One region of the Dellaglioa sp. BT-FLS60 genome, then DNA from elsewhere that is predicted to be linked to it. Evidence: predicted binding sites of a transcription regulator. Region 1 holds the regulator's gene; each other region holds the start of a gene.

What was found. The regulator CtsR, encoded in region 1, represses protease genes until heat stress. The targets are predictions, from matches to a motif close to TTGGTCAAAAAAGGTCAAANA.
Region 2: ACVQ8P_RS07610 (ATP-dependent Clp protease ATP-binding subunit) is a predicted target of CtsR. The motif match lies at 1,540-1,560, and genes of this name have one in related genera.
Region 3: clpP (ATP-dependent Clp endopeptidase proteolytic subunit ClpP) is a predicted target of CtsR. The motif match lies at 1,845-1,865, and genes of this name have one in related genera.

What each region holds. Positions count from the first base shown of each region.
Region 1 is NZ_JBSOLI010000036.1:299,507-302,783, forward strand. Features, by position in the region: gene ACVQ8P_RS08780 (ATP-dependent Clp protease ATP-binding subunit) at 1-1,902, opposite strand, end outside; gene ACVQ8P_RS08785 (CtsR family transcriptional regulator) at 1,917-2,384, opposite strand; tRNA gene ACVQ8P_RS08790 (tRNA-Pro) at 2,519-2,592, opposite strand; tRNA gene ACVQ8P_RS08795 (tRNA-Arg) at 2,599-2,672, opposite strand; tRNA gene ACVQ8P_RS08800 (tRNA-Leu) at 2,687-2,775, opposite strand; tRNA gene ACVQ8P_RS08805 (tRNA-Gly) at 2,787-2,858, opposite strand; tRNA gene ACVQ8P_RS08810 (tRNA-Thr) at 2,874-2,949, opposite strand; tRNA gene ACVQ8P_RS08815 (tRNA-Leu) at 2,964-3,045, opposite strand; tRNA gene ACVQ8P_RS08820 (tRNA-Lys) at 3,065-3,137, opposite strand; tRNA gene ACVQ8P_RS08825 (tRNA-Val) at 3,141-3,213, opposite strand; rRNA gene rrf (5S ribosomal RNA) at 3,228-3,277, opposite strand, start outside.
Region 2 is NZ_JBSOLI010000036.1:69,646-72,922, forward strand. Features, by position in the region: gene ptsP (phosphoenolpyruvate--protein phosphotransferase) at 1-798, opposite strand, end outside; gene ACVQ8P_RS07600 (phosphocarrier protein HPr) at 798-1,064, opposite strand; gene ACVQ8P_RS07605 (hypothetical protein) at 1,227-1,415, opposite strand; gene ACVQ8P_RS07610 (ATP-dependent Clp protease ATP-binding subunit) at 1,619-3,277, shown strand, end outside.
Region 3 is NZ_JBSOLI010000036.1:32,037-35,313, forward strand. Features, by position in the region: gene rpoN (RNA polymerase factor sigma-54) at 44-1,381, opposite strand; tRNA gene ACVQ8P_RS07420 (tRNA-Arg) at 1,449-1,520, shown strand; gene clpP (ATP-dependent Clp endopeptidase proteolytic subunit ClpP) at 1,942-2,535, shown strand; gene ACVQ8P_RS07430 (kinase to dihydroxyacetone kinase) at 2,664-2,915, opposite strand; gene whiA (DNA-binding protein WhiA) at 2,938-3,277, opposite strand, start outside.

The DNA of each region.
Region 1 (3,277 bases):
ATGTGCTTTTTCAACTTCATCCAAAAGGACAACAGAATAAGGTGTTTGACGAACTTTTTCAGTTAATTGTCCGCCTTCATCATAACCAACATAACCTGGTGGTGAACCAATCAAACGACTTGTACTGTATTTTTCCATGTATTCCGACATATCTACTCGAATCATTGCCTCTTCAGAACCAAACATGGCTTCAGCGAGTGCCTTAGCCAATTCAGTTTTACCAACACCAGTTGGTCCAAGGAACATAAACGAGCCAATTGGTCTGGCTGGATTCTTCAAGCCACTTCTAGCACGACGAATAGCCTTTGAAATTGAACTAACAGCTTCATTTTGTCCAATGACACGTTCGTGCAAGACATCTTCAAGATGCATCAAGCGTTCACTTTCGCTCTTATTCAATTGTTGAAGTGGAACACCTGTCCAATCAGAAACAATGTTTGCCACTTCTTCACTCGTTACTTTCAAATCATAATGTTCTGTCTTAGATTCAACAGCAGCAACTTTTTCAGCTTCCAAGTCTTCAACTTGTTTTTTAACACGCATTTCTTTTGTACGAATACCCGCTGCTAATTCAAAATCTTGTTGACTTACAGCTTCATCTTTTTGATGACGTAACTCATCAAGTTGATCTTGCTTTTTACTTAATTTTGACTTCGTATTTGGACGTTCAATCCGAACTTGTGCTGCTGCTTCATCCATTAAATCAATTGCTTTATCAGGTAGGAAACGATCTGTAATATATCTATTCCCTAGTTCAACAGCTGCTTCAATCGCGCCATCAGTAATTTGCACATGATGATGGGCCTCATACTTAGGTCGAAGTCCTTTTAAAATAGCAACCGTTTGCTCTTCAGTTGGTTCTTTGATTGTTATCGTCGCAAAACGACGTTCCAAAGCAGCATCAGATTCAATATATTTTTGATATTCATCTAATGTAGTTGCACCGATTACTTGAACTTCACCACGAGCTAATGCTGGTTTCAAAATATTAGATGCATCTATCGCACCTTCAGCACCACCAGCACCAATTAGTGTGTGTAGTTCATCAATGAATAAAATAACATCTTTAGTTGTGTAAATTTCTTTTAATATCTTCTTCAAACGATCTTCAAATTCACCACGATATTTTGTCCCAGCAACTAAAGATCCCATATCAAGCATCATTAATCGTTTACCAACCATATCTTCAGGAACATTTCCGTCAATTAATCGTTGGGCAAAACCTTCAGCAATCGCTGTTTTACCAACACCTGGTTCACCAATCAACACTGGATTATTTTTAGTTCGACGGCTTAATACCTGAGTCAATCTTTTAACTTCAGAATCTCGACCAATCACAGGATCAATTTGCTTATCACGCGCCATTTTAGTTAAATCACGTGCTAATTCATCTAAAGTAGGCGTTCCTTGTACGGCATTTTCTTTATTTCCACGATTTTTTTGCCTTATTTGAACTTCACTAACACCAAGCTGACGGAAGATAAGCTTGCGTACTTGTTTAATATCAGCACTCAAACTACTCATTATTCTTGAAGACAATATTTCATTATTACTTGTTAATGCCAATAAAAGATGTTCCGTACCCACCTTATTTGCATTTAAATTTTTTGCTTCATCGTTAGCAATTGATAAAATCATTTTTGCCTTTGGTGAATAGGGTAAATAGCTATCATTTTTTGTTAATCTCAATGATCCATAGCCAGTAAATCTTTCAATTTCTTCCATTATATCTTCTGGATCAATATTGAATTGTTTCAACACTTTATCTGCAACACCATTTTGTACTTCAGATAAAGCTAAAAGTAAATGTTCAGTACCAACCGCCTGCTGACGATAGTGCTTAGCCGATTCCTGTGCTCGAATAAGAACTTCTTTTGCACTCGGAGTAAATAAATTGTCCATATTATTACCTCTTTCTACTCTTCATATCGTAAGCGATTAATTAAATTAATTAGCATTTTAGCCCGCATCATATTTTCCAATTTTGTATCTATTCCAAGAAAAACATCTTTTTTTATTGTAGCTAAGATTAAATTAGATTCCTTTTTTGTTAGCGTTTTTTCATCATATAAACTTTGGATAATATCATATCCTTCTTGCTGAGATACATTCGTGCCAATTAAATTTTCTAGTGTTTGAATAAATTCTTGATCTGCAAAAAGATTTACTTTTTCTATCCGAATATATCCACCGCCACCACGTTTACTTTCAACCACATACCCATTTTGAATAGTAAATCGAGTATTTATAACATAATTTATTTGTGATGGCACACAATTAAATAATTCAGCCACTTCGGAACGCTTAATAACTATTTCTTTTTCTTCCGAAAGGATTTTTTTAAAATACTTTTCAATCACATCAGAAATGTTCTGACCCCGCATATTCATCACCTCAAATAGTTTGACTAATGTTGACTTTAATTATACGAAATATAAATCAAAAATGAAAGTCATTTGCCTTGGGTCAACAAAAAAAGGAATTTAAACATTACGTTTAAATTCCTTTTTTAAATTAGTCGGGAAAACAGGATTCGAACCTGCGACCCCCTGGTCCCAAACCAGGTGCTCTACCAAGCTGAGCCATTTCCCGAAAATATGCACCCAGTAGGAGTCGAACCTACAACCTTCTGATTCGTAGTCAGACACTCTATCCAGTTGCGCTATGGGTGCATTAAAACAATAAATGGTGCCGAGGACCGGAATCGAACCGGTACGGTGATCACTCACCGCAGGATTTTAAGTCCTGTGCGTCTGCCAGTTCCGCCACCCCGGCATTTATTGAAAAGCGGAAGACGGGATTCGAACCCGCGACCCCCACCTTGGCAAGGTGATGCTCTACCACTGAGCTACTTCCGCAAAAAAATTAAAAAATGGTGCCGACTAGACGATTCGAACGCCCGACCCCCTGATTACAAATCAGGTGCTCTACCAACTGAGCTAAGTCGGCATAATTGAAAATGATGCGGGTGAAGGGACTTGAACCCCCACGTCTTACGACGCTAGATCCTAAATCTAGTGCGTCTGCCAATTCCGCCACACCCGCAAAAATGTGGAATTGAAAATGAGCCGTGACAGGCTCGAACTGTCGACCCTCTGATTAAAAGTCAGATGCTCTACCAACTGAGCTAACGGCTCAAATGGAGGTTACAGGGCTTGAACCTGTGACCCTCTGCTTGTAAGGCAGACGCTCTCCCAACTGAGCTAAACCTCCAAATAATAAAAAAAGCATGGCAACGTCCTACCCTCGCAGGGGGCGACCCCCAACTACTCTTGGC
Region 2 (3,277 bases), 230 kb from region 1:
AGCCGTAACTGTTTTAGCGTCTTTCAATTCTTTCCATTCAGCTTTTTGATCAGAAAAAGCTTTTGCCTTTGCTTCGTATGTTGAAATTTCTTCAGCAGAAGGATTGATAATTCCGTCACCGTTGATACCATCAACAATCACCATATCGCCTTCTGAAATTGCAATTGTTGGATCACCAGCACCTACAACAGCAGGGATTTCAAGCGTTCGAGACATAATAGCAGAATGAGACGTACGTCCACCAACATCAGTAATAAATCCCTTAACAAATTTACGATTTAATTGAGCAGTATCCGATGGTGTTAAATCATGCGCAACGACCACAACTTCTTGGTCAATAAGCGCAGGATTAGGAATCGAAACGCCTAATAAATGGCTCATCACACGTTTTGTAACATCACGAACATCGCCTGCACGTTCTTGCATATAAGCATTATCAGTCATGCCTTCAAACATTGAGATGAACATATCTGTTACATCTTTCAATGCTGATTCAGCGTTAACCTTATCATTTTTGATTTTATCGCCAATGTTACCCATAAGTTCAGGATCTGAAAGGATTGTCAAATGAGCTTCAAAAACCTCGGCTTCTTCAGCACCGAGGTTTTCTGCAGCTTTTTGTTTGATTATTTTCAAATCTTCACTTGATGCAGCAACTGCAGCATCAAGACGTTTAATTTCTGACTCTGGATTGTCAATGCTTACTTGCGAGAATGATAAATCGGGTTGAACTAACATATATGCTTTAGCAATGGCAATACCATCACTAGCAGCAATCCCCTTTAACATTTTCGACATTATTCAGCAAGTCCTTCTTTCGTCATTGTTTCTGTAATAGCTGCGATTGCGTCTGCTTCATCAGCACCATCAGCAGTGATTGTAACATCAGCGTTTTGACCAACACCTAATGACATAACACCCATGATTGATTTTAAGTTTACTGATTTTTCTCCGTAAACCAAAGCAACATCAGCAGTAAATTTGCTTGCTGCTTGTACCAATAATGTAGCTGGACGTGCGTGGATACCTGTTTCTGCAATTACGTGAAAGTCTTTCTTTTCCATGATTATATATCTCCTTGGTGTTCTATATTTTTTATTTTAGAAAAATGTACAACCCACTTACAAAAGCAAAGAACACGTTTTCATTAGTAAGTTAAACACATTAATCTCTAGAAATAAATAGTACCATTTTTTAAAAAATGATACAAGTCTTTAGCCACTTTTTTAGTTTTTTAAACTAACATATTTATAGATAATTTGTCCTTCTCTTTGTGCATTACCAACAATTGCCTTACGTAATTTTTCTTTTTGCCAAACAAGTTGAAACGCCATAAATTCGTCTGGATTAATGGTGATGGTCTCTATTTCGCCGGCAATCAACGCATCAATCTTTGCTTTATAATCTTCACTCATTTTTCAAACCCCTTTTCACTGAAATCTACTATACTATTTCATTATAGATTAGCCTTCATAAAATGTAAAAAAGTGAGGGCAAGTTACTTGCAGAAATTTTTTAAGTTTTGTATAATAATCATCGAAGGTCAGAGATGGTCAATCCACTTTGATCTTAAATAAAATAAACGATAACGAATTAAATACGAAAGGTTGTGACACATATGATCTGTCAAAATTGTCAAATCAATCAAGCAACAATCCATTTATCAACTAATTTAAATGGACAACACCAAGAATACAATTTATGTCAAAATTGTTACCAATTGCTTAAAGACGAACAAGACCGTTTAAGCAATGGTCAAATCCGCAACAATCAACAAGATCCATTTAGCTTTGGTAACCTTGATGAATTGTTCAACGCAATTGCACCAAATAACCAAAATAACAGTTCACAAAGAAGAGACCAAACACCACCTACCCAAACTGGTAGAAATGGCGGCGGTAATAAAAATAATGGTAAAGATACCGTTCTTGGCCAATTTGGTCTTAACTTAACGGATGAAGCTCGAGCAGGAAACATTGACCCTGTCGTTGGTCGTGACCAAGAAATTGATCAAATTATTGAAATTTTAAACCGACGTACCAAAAATAACCCTGTTTTAATTGGGGAAGCTGGTGTCGGTAAAACAGCCGTCGTTGAAGGTTTAGCTCAAAAAATTGTTGACGCTGCCGTTCCTCAAAAACTACTAAATAAACAAGTCATTCGTTTAGATGTTGTTTCATTAGTTCAAGGTACCGGTATTCGTGGCCAATTTGAAGAACGCATGCAACAATTAATGAAAGAATTAAAAGAAGATAAAAGTATCATCCTCTTTATTGATGAAATTCATGAAATCGTTGGCGCCGGTAATGCTGAAGGCGGTATGGATGCTGGTAACGTCTTAAAACCAGCCCTTGCTCGAGGTGAATTACAACTTGTGGGTGCAACCACTTTAAATGAATATCGTCAAATTGAAAAAGATGCTGCTCTTGCACGTCGTTTACAACCTATTCAAGTTGATGAGCCTAGTGTTGCAGAAACAATTGTTATCTTAAAAGGGATTCAAAAGAAATATGAAGCCTACCATCATGTTCATTACAGTGATGAAGCAATTGAAGCAGCCGCATCATTGTCAGACCGTTACATTCAAGATCGTTTCTTACCAGATAAGGCGATTGATTTACTAGATGAATCAGGTTCAAAAATGAATTTGACCATTAAAGCAATTGATCCAAAATTGGTTGAAGAAAAAATTAAGAATGCTGAAACACAAAAACAAGCTGCATTGAGTGACGAAGATTATGAAAAAGCAGCTTACTACCGTGATCAAGTCGCTAAATTCAAAGAATTACAAGATAGCAACACTGATTCTGATGAATTACCAATTGTGACTGAAAAAGAAATGGAACAAATTATTGAAGAAAAAACAAATATCCCTGTTGGTGAATTGAAGGAAAAGGAACAGCAACAATTGAAAAATTTAGCCACTTCCCTTCAAGCTAGCGTCATTGGTCAAGACGCTGCCATCGACAAAGTAGCTCGTGCCATTCGTCGTAACCGGATTGGTTTCAATAAATCTGGACGCCCAATTGGTTCCTTCCTGTTTGTTGGCCCTACTGGGATTGGTAAAACGGAACTTGCAAAACAACTATCTAAAGAATTATTTGGTACAAAAGAATCAATGATTCGTTTTGATATGAGTGAATATATGGAGAAACATTCCGTTTCTAAATTGATTGGTTCACCTCCTGGTTACGTTGGTTACGAAGAAGCTGGTCAATTAACTGAACAAGTTCGTCGTAATCCATACAGCTTAATCTTGTTAGATGAAGTTGAAAAA
Region 3 (3,277 bases), 270 kb from region 1:
GCAGTTGCCGTTTGATATGCAAGAGGAGAGGTCCCTAATGTTCTTAATCTTTGTAGCGTTTTCTTGCCGATGATGACGGAATGTTCAGGTTTTCGCGATATTTAGCAACCGTCCGTCTTGAAATATCGATATTTTGTTTCATTAATTGTAAAACTATTTTTTGATCTGATAAGGGCTTGGTCTTCTCTTCGGCATCAATCAACGTCTGAATGGTTGTCATGATAGCTTTTGAAGATAATTCTTCAGCATTCTTTTTATTTTTATTTGCTACTTGTCCAAAGAATGATTTTAACTCATAAACCCCAAACTCCGTTTCGATATATTTATCGTTAACCGTTCGACTAATCGTTGATTCATGAACATCTAAAGCAGCCGCAACTTCTCTTAGAAGTAATGGTTTAATTGATTTTGATTTATCAGCGAAAAAATCTGCCTGATATTTCAAAATATATTGTCCAACTTTTAAAATAGTATCACCACGTTGTTTCAATCCACTAACAAGCCATTCATATTCTCGTTTCTTATCAGCCAGATACTTTGTCACTTCAGGATCTTGGTCTTTTGACATATCATCAAAATATTTTTGTTGGAAAACAATTTCAGGCTGAGCCCCACGAACTTTATATAGCACGGGTTCACCATTATTATTTTTTAAAACCAAATCTGGATATATTTTCCCAATTCTAGTTGTCCCAAAACCTGCGCCAGGATTAGGTGATAACGTCCGAACAAAATCCGATATTTCCTGAATTTTCGAGACATTCACACGGTATTTTTTTGCAATGTCTTGCCATTTACGATCAACGAAATCATCGAAATCATCTTTAATAACCGTATATGCCATCTTAGGAGCTAAATCATCAGAATCAATCTGTAACATCAAACTTTCTTGCACGTTTCGTGCACCAACACCAGGTGGATCCAAACGTTGAATCAAGGTTAATGCATCCATCAACATAATAGGTGGTATCCCTGATTCTTCCGCTAAATCATCTAAATTCGCATTAAAATAACCCGTTTGTTCAATATAATCTACTAAATAAAGAACAACTTTTCTAAGTGGCGTCTGTCGCATCGTTAAATAAATTTGATCCAACAAGTAATCTAATAAAGACTGCCCTTCATCATCACTTACCGAATTCATATAGTCAGCATCACCGTCTGTTGTTAGATTCACTTTATATCGAGACTCACCTGCTTGAATTCTTTGATTATCATCAACCGCTTCAATCAAGGGGTTTTCCATGACTTTATCAGTGATAAATTGTTGTAAATCTTCTATATTATATTGCAACATTTTGATAGACTGCTGCAATTCAGGTGTCATAGCCAATTTTTGAATTTGGGTTTGTTGTTGTTTAAATTTCTGTTCAAATGCCATTTTCTTCTAGACCTCCAATTTCGTTGCTTGTTTTTTCAACGTAATTCAGCTAAACTATTAATGTACTGCGCCGTTGGTGTAATGGATAGCACGTAAGATTCCGGTTCTTGAGCTGAGGGTTCGACTCCCTCATGGCGCATCATCATCACTGATAAAGCAACATTTATAGTACTTTTATGTCGTTTTCGTGTGGTTAAGTTAGGATTAATAATTTCTTGTTTTAAACACCTCACATTAGTGTCAGGTATTTTTGTTTTCGCTTACATTATTAATTATATATCATGTTTCTTAAGATAGCTATTAGTCCTCAAATTTATCGCATAATTATTTAAAGAAAATAATTATGAAAGGATTACACGAGATCTGACTATTACGATAATGAGGCAGTCAACAACAGAAAATAAGAACGGATACTTCCAATAAAAATGTCCGTTCTTATTTTTTATTTATACTCAAATCATTTTATTTGACCTTTTTTGACCAAGGGTTTAAACTAGCATTACATTAGTTCAAATGCTAATATAAAAAAGTAATTAATAATAATTTGGAGGTTTTCAACTATGAATGTAGTTCCTACAGTTATCGAACAATCTGCCGGTGGCGAACGTGCATACGATATTTATTCTCGTCTTTTAAAAGACAGAATTATCATGCTTTCAGGTGAAGTTAATGACGACATGGCAAACGCTATTATCGCCCAATTGCTCTTCTTGGATGCCCAAGACTCAGAAAAAGATATTTCAATTTACATTAACTCACCCGGTGGTTCTGTTTCAGCCGGTTTAGCTATCTACGATACAATGAACTTTATCAATGCTGATGTTCAAACAATCGTTATGGGTATGGCTGCTTCAATGGCCAGTGTATTGGCAACTGCCGGTACAAAAGGTAAACGTTTTGCATTACCTAACTCAGAAATTATGATTCATCAACCACTTGGTGGCGCTCAAGGTCAAGCAACAGAAATCGAAATTGCTGCTGAACATATCTTGAAGACAAGAACATTGATTAACAAAATTTTGGCTGATGCAACTGGTCAAGATATCAAAGTTCTTAATAAAGATACAGATCGTGATAACTATATGACTGCTGAACAAGCAAAAGAATATGGTTTGATTGATGAAATTATGACTAACAAAAAAGGCCTTAAATAAGTTTCGAGCCTCAAAGACACTGACAATTTAATTTGTTAGTGTCTTTTTTTGCCTATTTCGTAAAATAAAAAAATAATCATCTGTTTGATAGCTGAGGCACCAACGATCAAGCAGATGATTATTTTATATTAACCTTTTAATCCTTTAGATTGTCTTACCATATCTTCAACAACAATATCAAAGATTTCTCCAAGTCCGGCACAATATGCCAAAATTTCCCATGGATAATTCGTATGAAAATGTAGTTTCATCAAATCAGAATCACCAGCAACGAGTAAACTATCCCCTTCAAATTGACGCAATATTTCACTATATAATTGATCTTCACTCAACGTGCTGCCTTCTAACAGTAACTGCGTATCATATTTAAATTCTATCACGATATTTTATCCTTCCAAAATGCTATTTTTCACCAATTCGAACTTTTTCAGCAAAATCATTAATTTTCCGTAATCGATGATTAATTCCAGATTTTGAAATTGGACCACCGGGTACTAAATCGCCTAATTCTTTCAAACTGACTTCTTGATGAACTAATCGTGCTTCAGCCACTTCTTTTAATTTAGAGGGCAATTGACCTAATCCCACTGATTGTGCAATAAACTCAATATTTGCAATTTGTTTGTTGGCAGCATCAGCAACTTTATTCATATTAGCCGTTTCACAATTAACCATTCGATTAACGGAGTTTCGCATATCACGGACAATTCTGATATCTTCAAATTTCAACATAGCAGTTGTA